DNA from 2 places in the Bradyrhizobium sp. HKCCYLRH2060 genome. Region 2 is predicted to be linked to the other one. Evidence: predicted binding sites of a transcription regulator. Region 2 holds the regulator's gene; the other holds the start of a gene.
The links. Region 2 encodes LexA, which represses DNA repair genes until DNA is damaged. Its sites were predicted from a motif close to TGTTCNNNNTGTGTTCNG; they were not measured.
Positions count from the first base shown of each region.

Region 1: a site for LexA is predicted at 2,395-2,412, ahead of recA (recombinase RecA). Genes of this name have one in related genera too.

Region 1 covers NZ_JBNPUK010000003.1:570,054-574,474, forward strand. Annotated here, with positions in the region: gene ACQR10_RS10345 (DUF6894 family protein) at 129-368, opposite strand; gene ACQR10_RS10350 (hypothetical protein) at 1,637-1,930, opposite strand; gene recA (recombinase RecA) at 2,504-3,592, shown strand; gene ACQR10_RS10360 (DUF1835 domain-containing protein) at 3,886-4,421, shown strand, end outside.
Region 2 covers NZ_JBNPUK010000008.1:202,845-207,265, forward strand. Annotated here, with positions in the region: gene ACQR10_RS17810 (ComEC/Rec2 family competence protein) at 1-217, shown strand, start outside; gene ACQR10_RS17815 (hypothetical protein) at 172-429, opposite strand; gene ACQR10_RS17820 (hypothetical protein) at 605-1,045, opposite strand; gene lexA (transcriptional repressor LexA) at 1,341-2,039, opposite strand; gene ACQR10_RS17830 (molybdopterin molybdotransferase MoeA) at 2,245-3,456, opposite strand; gene ACQR10_RS17835 (LysR family transcriptional regulator) at 3,668-4,421, opposite strand, start outside.

The DNA of each region.
Region 1 (4,421 bases), on a different contig from region 2:
AGGATGCAGACAGGCATTTTGATCTCGATCAAGCTCGGCTGCCGAAATGACGCGCAGTCGACCTCGCCGGCCACAGGCTGAGGTTGTGGTTCTCGTCGGTGACAATCCACAAGAGGTCTGGCGAGCCGTCAGGCCTGATCCAGCGACTCGGCGACGATCCGGATGCGGAAGACCGGCTGCCGTGCCTCGTCGAGCAGCTCCATCTGCCATTCGGAGTTTTCGGCGAGCTTGCGCGAGATGCTGCTGGCCATGTCGGCGCAGACGGTGGTCATCTCTTTCCAGGCTGCGTTGCGGTCGGCGCACTCGGTCCCATACTCGGACGCGCCTGAGAAGTGGCCGTTGCGGATACGAAAGAAATAGAGCGGCATTGCCAAAACCGGTGAGCCCTGACCGCCCCAGGCCGCTGGGTTTGATGTACGCACCACAAATGGAAGCGCAAAACCCACTCGGATCAATTCCGGTAAAATACGGTCGGTCGCGCTGTTCGCTTCGGTTAGGCTGATTGCCGTTGGTGATGTGCGGCGCAACCGGGCACAGCGAAGGCCGACGAATGAGCCTCGGACCGCCGCGGTCCGAGGCTCGGCGTCAACGTCGTAGCTTCCCAGCAAGGGCAGTTCGGCAATGAAACAATTAAATTAGTACGAAACCTGTCGGCGTGCCTTGCGTCAGATCAAGGTTGCAATCTCGATCAACCGCCGCGGGACGCACTTGGCTGCGGTCGAAGATCCGTTCCGGCACGACTGTCAGTCGGTAGGCAATCTGCGTCGCGCCGTCGACCATTTCCAGGAGTTCGTCGCAGGCCGGACAACGCCTCTCTCCCGCGGCGCCTTGCTGCGAGTGAAGCTCGATCCTTTGAAGGCCGGCCCTGCAGGACGGACACGTCACGTCATCTCTTGTCATCGCCGATATGAAGCGCAGCGCCCGCAATCCGTTCCCCGACATCACGACAATGACGGAGGGAGATGCATCCCGAGCGGAGCTATCAACGTCGAAAGCCCCGGACGTCGTCCGGGGCTTTCTTTCGGCGCGGATGGTTTCAGGGCCGTGCGCCTACGGGTGACGGAGCCTGCAAATGTTGGAGCTGGCAGGCTGCAAGGGATCGGTCGACGCCGCATCACTGACAATACATCACGGACAATACGGGTCAGCCATCATCGCAACGAACAAACAAATCCGGGGCTGATCAAAAATTTGCTCAGACGTACGACAACCACGATTATATAACGCAACCCAAAGTTTATGACAATGGTTTGTGGCTTGAAGATGTCGTGGGCGCGGGGGCGCCGCGTGATGCGGGTCACGCGGGTCTCGTCCAGGCCGTTCCTCAGGCCGGCATGAGGAGCTTGCGCGAATGGCACGCTAACCCATCCCTCGGGCGTGGTCCGACACGAAGTTGTCCGAGGTTCGTCGTTTCATCTGTCGCTCGTCATATGGCGGCCGCCGAGCTGGTCGGATCCGCGTGCTGCGGAACTTCGCGGCCGGACGCCGCGTGCAGGGCGGCTGCACGTCTGCATCGAAATCGTGCGTCTGCACGCACGATGAGCCGAACAAAAGCAGAAGAGGCGAGGGAACTTCGTTCTTCTCAGGAGAACCACGGACCGTGCGATCTACGCACGCGTGTAGGAGTTTGGTAGTTTCAAGGAAAAGTCTTGACGAGCTCGATCGGCCCGACGATCGCGGCATTGAAGTCGGCGAGGTCTTCGCTGGGAATCCAGTACTCGAGATGCTCTCGGCCGCCGGCCTCATGCACTTCGTACGCGTCGATGAAGCGTCGCAGGATCGCGAAGCGCAGCACATGGCCGCAGCCGCTCGCCGGTACGTTCCAGTCCCTCGCGATCTTCACGGCATAGGCCTCGGTCAGCACCGGGTAGAAGATCGGCTGCTCCGGAAGGCGCGGCGGAAACGCCCGCATGCCCGAGGCCGCGATCAAGGCGAACTCCTTTGGGCCGACCGGGCGTCACAGCGTGAGGGTCTGTTCCTTGTTGGATCCGGTCATGCTGGTCCCGAAAATTGGAAGCGGTAGGGGGCTCACAGAGAAGGACCAGCAGGATGATAGGGCACGGTCGAGACCACAATAACAATTTATAATTGAAGTGGCGTCTGTCACTGGCGCGAGAGGCGAGGTTGGAGCGCTCGGACAGGCCGGTCGTAATTCGCATGATCGCCGGTCGGCGGCTGCGCCGCTCGCGCGCATGGCCTCCGCCTTCAGCCGAGCCAGGATCCTCTCGCGGTCGCCGTCATCCAGCATCCCTTACTTCGCTTGTGGGCCCGCTCGTCGGGCAGCGCTTCCTCAGCGGTGCTCGGTGCACTGGCGCCGGCCCTCGGCCCCTCGAGCGGCAGGCGCGTCCCCGCGGCTGTCAGGGGTTTGCGAAGAGAAGAGGCGTGATTGTCGAGAAGAACATATTGCGAACAAAGAACGGATGGAGTACATTCACCTCAAGATTGCTGGCCGACCTCGTTAACCGTTTGTCCATCTCGCGAATCCCCGCCATAAGGAGCGCCAATGTCCGCCACCGCCCTGCGTATCGTCGAAGGTTCCTCAATGGATAAGAGTAAGGCGCTCTCTGCTGCGCTGTCCCAGATCGAACGTCAGTTCGGCAAGGGCTCGGTGATGAAGCTGGGCAAGAACGACCGCTCGATGGATGTCGAGACGGTGTCGACCGGCTCGCTCGGGCTCGACATCGCGTTGGGGATCGGTGGGCTGCCGAAAGGGCGCATCGTCGAGATCTACGGTCCGGAATCCTCGGGCAAGACCACGCTGGCGCTGCACACGGTGGCGGAAGCGCAGAAGAAGGGCGGCATCTGTGCCTTCATCGATGCCGAGCATGCGCTCGATCCGGTCTATGCGCGCAAGCTGGGCGTCAACATCGATGAGCTCCTGATCTCACAGCCGGATACGGGTGAGCAGGCGCTGGAGATCTGCGACACCCTGGTGCGTTCCGGTGCGGTCGACGTGCTGGTGGTCGACTCGGTGGCGGCGCTGGTGCCGAAGGCCGAGCTCGAAGGCGAGATGGGCGAGTCGCTGCCGGGCCTGCAGGCCCGCCTGATGAGCCAGGCTCTGCGCAAGCTGACGGCCTCGATCAACAAGTCCAACACGATGGTGATCTTCATCAACCAGATCCGCATGAAGATCGGTGTGATGTACGGCTCGCCGGAGACCACCACCGGCGGCAATGCGCTGAAATTCTATGCCTCGGTCCGCCTCGACATCCGCCGCATCGGCGCGATCAAGGAGCGCGACGAGGTGATCGGCAATTCCACCCGTGTGAAGGTGGTGAAGAACAAGCTGGCGCCGCCGTTCAAGCAGGTCGAGTTCGACATCATGTATGGCGAGGGCGTCTCCAAGATGGGCGAAATCCTCGATCTCGGCGTCAAGGCCGGCATCGTTGAGAAGTCCGGCGCCTGGTTCTCCTACGATAGCCAGCGTCTCGGGCAGGGACGTGAGAATTCGAAATCGTTCCTCAAGACCAATCCGGACATGACCGCCAAGATCGAAGCCGCGATCCGCCAGAACTCCGGCCTGATCGCCGAGCAGATCCTGGCCGGCAATGCCGAGCGCGACGCCGACGGCGAGGAGCCGGCGGAGGAGTAGAGCTACGACGGCGGCGGGTGCCATGGACGTCGTGTTGCCGACGTTCCGGCGCCCGTTTGCAGAAGTGTGGTGTTCTGCCGAAATCTGCGTTGCTGCATGACCAATGCAGTGAGCCCGGGTTTCTGAGCGCCGGATACGATCTTCAGCGCGAATAGTCGAAAGCGTGCGGGCGGACGAGCGGACCGGATCCGCGCGGCGGCACCAACATTTCCGGCGCCGGTCCTGGGCGCCGGGAGCCGATCGCAAACGTGTTGATAGCCTTGAGCCAATCAGGTCGTGCCGGAGCCAACAGCATGACGCGTTTGATTCTAGCGGCCGATGATCCCAGCGCCGGAGCGCTTCGGAGGGGCGGCTTTGCCGACCTGGTGGTACCAATTCTCCATCGTTTCGTGTGGGGACCGCTGCCATCCGATGCCGAATTATCGGCTTATCTCGTCCAGCGCACCGTGCGACGGAAGCGGGGGCATTGGTTGGATTTCGCCTCGCGCGTCGACTTCATGGCGGTCGGCGGGCGGAGTCAGAGTTTTCTCGAACTTGTCGACCGTTGCGATAGCGTCGAACTGTGGATGGGGACCCGTCCGAACGATCAGTTGGTGCTGATCTGGCTCTTGGATTATCTGCGCGATTACGCCGAGATCGCGACGAAGATCGTGTTGCGACACCTCGATGCGCCAGTCTTCGACGCCTTGGCCAGACAACCCGCCGGCCGGACCATTGCCGGCGTAGCGCTCGCGCGTGAGCATCTCGACCTGGGCCATCTGGCATGGCAGGCGTTTCGAACGCCGACGCCGCAAGCCTGGTTCGATCTGTTGAAGCAGGATCTCAGTGC
Region 2 (4,421 bases):
CGATCGCGAGCGGCTGCGGCAGCAGGGCGCCTTGTTGCTGGTGCAGCAGGGCAAAGGCTTCGCCGTGACGCCGGCGCGTGCCGGCGGCACCGACCGCCCATGGTGGCCGGCGCCCGCCGAGGCCGGCGAGTTCGACACGACGCTGACGCCGCGTGCGCCGGCCGCGCGGCTTCAGGACGCGACGCCGCCGGAGACGGAGCAGGGCGAGCAGGATTGAGCGCCGGGCAGCTCGAAGGTGCCGAGATGATACTCGGCGTCGTCTGGTCCATCGAACAGCGAGGGCCCTTCGACCAGCGTGAACGCAGCGCCCGGATAGCGTTGCCAGATGGCGACGTCATCAGCCGTGACCGTCAGCCATCCGAACGCAAGCATGTAGCGGCCGGGCTCGGTGATCCGTCCGGCCTTGTTCCAATCGATCTTGTTGACCACGGCGGCAAGCTCCCCCGGCAAACAATGCCGGCCGAGGGATGTCGTTCCTATCCGATGCGATGCCGGGGCGTGAGATTCGCCCGAGAGGACTTTGCGCTTGCAGAACCCAAGTTGACCAAGTCTCCCACCGTCGAAAGCGCGCTCACGACCGACAGAAATGCCGACGCGCAGGCCCTCAGGTGATGCTGATGCGGCGAATCGGTGTGGCCTGCGACGTCGGCACGTCCTCGCCGATGTCCGGGCGACGCTCTGCCGGCTGCTTGCTGACCGGCAATTGCAGCACGGTGACGCGCTGGCCCTCGCAGAGCTGGGTCACCAGCACGTGGCGGCCGTCGGCGAACTCGATCGCGTCGTGATGGCGATCGGGAATGTGCGTCTCGATGCTGTTGAACTTCGCGACGCGCTCGCGGATCGTCCGGGTCCAGAGCCAGCGGCTGTCGTAGCGGACGTCCTCGGCGAAGGCCAACTCGGTGCCGGGCAGCATGCAGACTGCGACGGTCGGCTCGCTCTCCAACGCGAAGCCGCGGGTGGCGGTGCCACGGAAGGTCATCGAGATCAACGTCTCGCCGACCTTGGCGGGACGGGACGCAACCGCATGGAGGCTGTAGTCACACATCGGATCGCTCCTCGTTGAGAGATAGCCGACCCACGCTCCCCCCGGACAGGCGCAGGCCTCTATCAGAGTGGACATCGATGGTGATGTTAGCGCGCGCTTCGCGGCAATTCTGCGCTGATCTGCATCGCGTGTGCCCGCGGCCGATCACAAGCGTTTGAGCATGCCGCGCTGCACATCATGAGGTGCATTCGCGAGCGACGTATTGTGCTGGGCTGCCTCTTGCTTTGCTGGGCTGCCTCTTGTTCGGCGGCGAAAGCGCGTGCGCCCGCCGCCGATCGACCGATCGCATTCGCGATCAGTACTTGCGATACAGCCCGACCAGCTTGCCCTGGATCTTCACCCGGTTCGGCGGCAAGATGCGCACCTCGTAGGCGGTGTTGGCCGGCTCCAGCGCGATCGATGCGCCGCGGCGGCGGAAGCGCTTCAAGGTGGCTTCCTCATCGTCGATCAGCGCCACCACGATGTCGCCGGTGTCGGCGGTCTCGTTGCGCTGGATCAGCGCCATGTCGCCGTCGAGGATGCCGGCATCGACCATCGAGTCGCCGCGCACCTCGAGCGCGTAGTGGTCGCCGTTGCCGAGCATGTCGGCAGGTACGCTGATGGTGTGGCTGCGCGTCTGCAGCGCCTCGATCGGGGTACCGGCGGCGATGCGGCCCATCACCGGCACCGCCACGGGGCGCTCGCCATCGTCCAGCGCGGGAGTGCTGGTGCGCACCTTGCCGAGATTGCCCTCGATCACCGACGGCGTGAAGCCGCGACGGTTGCCCGCGGCCTGCGACAGCTCGGGCAGCTTGATCACCTCGATCGCGCGGGCGCGATTCGGCAGCCGGCGGATGAAGCCGCGCTCCTCGAGCGCCGTGATCAGGCGATGAATGCCGGACTTCGAACGCAGATCGAGCGCATCCTTCATCTCGTCGAAGGACGGCGGCACGCCGGCTTCCTTGAGCCGCTCGTTGATGAACCGCAGAAGTTCGTACTGTTTGCGCGTCAGCATCTCGACCTGGTCCCCGGTTTGTTGTCGTCCGAGTCCAGGAGCTGCGCCTTGAGCACAAGCCGGCTGAGAGCGCCCTGGAGTCGGACCGTCATCGCGTCGCCCGCAACATACTAAAAACAAATCATGAACGGACACTATATGTTCGATGTGTGTTCCGCAATCCTAAAAATATGATGAACGGACCGGGCTTTACCGGGGAAGCGGCTCAGTTCGGCAGGCGCAGGATCTCGCACGGGCTGCCGGCAGGCGCCTTCGGCGCAAACGCCGGCCGGATCACCAGCGCCTGCGACAGCGCGAGGTTCCCGAGCAGCGACGAATCCTGCTGGCTCACTGGGGTGGCTACCAGCGTGCCGTCGGCGCGCTCCTCGAGCTGCGCCCGCAGATAGTCCTCGCGCGAATCGTTCGCCCCCAACTCGCGGCCGAGCAGGGCGGTCTCGCGCGGCATTACGGCCTCGTCGCGGCCGAGCAGGCGCCGAATCAGCGGCACCATGAACAGGATGGCGCAGACATAGGACGACACCGGATTGCCGGGCAGTCCGATCACCCTGATGTCGCCGAGCCGTCCGTGCATCATCGGCTTGCCCGGCCGCATCGCGATCTTCCAGAACGCCATTTCGACGCCCTCGGCCTCCAGCGCCTGCTTGACCAGGTCGTGATCGCCGACCGAGGCGCCGCCGGTCGTGATCAGGACGTCGGCCTCGGCCGCGCGGGCGCGCCGGATTCCAGCGACCGTCGCCTCCATCGTATCCGCGGCGATGCCGAGATCGATCGGCGTCGCGCCCTCGCTGCGCACCAGCGCCCGCAGCGCGTAGCCGTTGGAATAGACGATCTGCCCCGGGCCGGGCGTCGAGCCCGGCATCACCAGCTCGTCGCCGGTGGCGAGCAGCGCCACCTTCGGCCGCCGCCGCACCGGCAGCGCCGGATGATTCATGCTGGCCGCCAGGGATAGGTCGCGGTCGCTGAGCCGGCGCCCGGCCTTCAGCAGCACCATGCCCTGGTGGAAGTCGACGCCGGCCGGCCGGATGTGCCGGCCTGTGATCGCGGCCTCGGTGATCACGACATGGCCGTCCTCGGCGATCGTGTCCTCCTGGATCACCACCGCGTCGGCGCCTGCGGGGACAACGCCGCCGGTGAAGATCCGCGCCGCCTCGGCGGGCCCGACCACGCGATCGAACGGCCGTCCCGCCGCGACCTCGCCGATCACCTTCAGCCGCGCCTTGGCCTTGGCTGCGTCGGCCGCGCGCACCGCATAGCCATCCATCGCCGACATCGCCTCGGGCGGCTGCGTCCGCAGCGCCGCGAGGTCGCGGGCCAGGATGCGGTGATAGGCCTCGTCCAGCCCGACCATTTCCTCAGCCAGCGGCTCGGTGCCGGCGAGCACCGCGGACAACGCATCGGAGACCGGCATCAGGGCCATGGGATTACCTTCGGACGAAGACGGGCAGATCGACTGAATCGCCTTCTAACCGAACGCGCACGGGGTGGCCAAGAGCCTAAGCCGCTCCCGGCTTTCCGATCGTCTGAAGGTGCGTCGCGTGGCCCGCCGCCTCACGATCGCGCGAGAAACTCTGCAATCATGCCGGGGGGCAGTCGCGATCTGCTCACGTGCACACGGAGACCCGACGGAGCTATCCGGCAGCCGCGCGACAGGCGGCGCGCTCGGTGGTGTGCAGGATGTCCGCCACCATGTTCCGCAGCCAGACCGATGCGGCATCGCGGTCGAGCTGCAGCGGCCAGACCATCGAGACCGCCGGCAGCCGCAACTTCAACGGCGCCGGACAGAGCGCCAGCCCAAACCGGGGTCCGTAGAGCCTTGCCATCCGGGTCGGGATCGTGGTGATCACCGGTGACGCGGCCACCGTCGCCAGCACGCTGAGGAAATCCGAGGAGGCCGAGACCACGTTGAGCTCGGTGCCGATCTCATCCAGCGCCGCCTCCAGGCAGCCCTGCAGGCTGTTGGTCAGCGTCACCAGTGCGTGCGGAAGCGACAGATAGGCATCCAGGCCGATCGGTGTTTTCATCGCGATGCGCTTTGGATTGTAGACGCAGCTCAGCGCCTGCTCGAACAGGAACTGGGATCGGTGCCGCAGCGCCACCGCCTCGAAGCAGCCGACGCCGACATCCAAGGCGCCCTCGTCGAGCAGACGATGCACCTCGTTGCGTTCGGTCGGACGGCTGAGAAGCCGCACGCCGGGCGCCGTTCGACGCAGCTCCGCCGTGAGTTCGGGGATCAGCAGCAGCTGGACCTCGCTCGAGAATCCCAAGCGGATGGTGCGCTGCTCGGTCGCTGGGTCGAACTCCGGTGCGGCGTGCAACGCAGCCTGCATCTGGGCCAGCGCCGCCCGAATCGGTCCGGCCAGCACCGCAGCCTTGGGGGTCGGC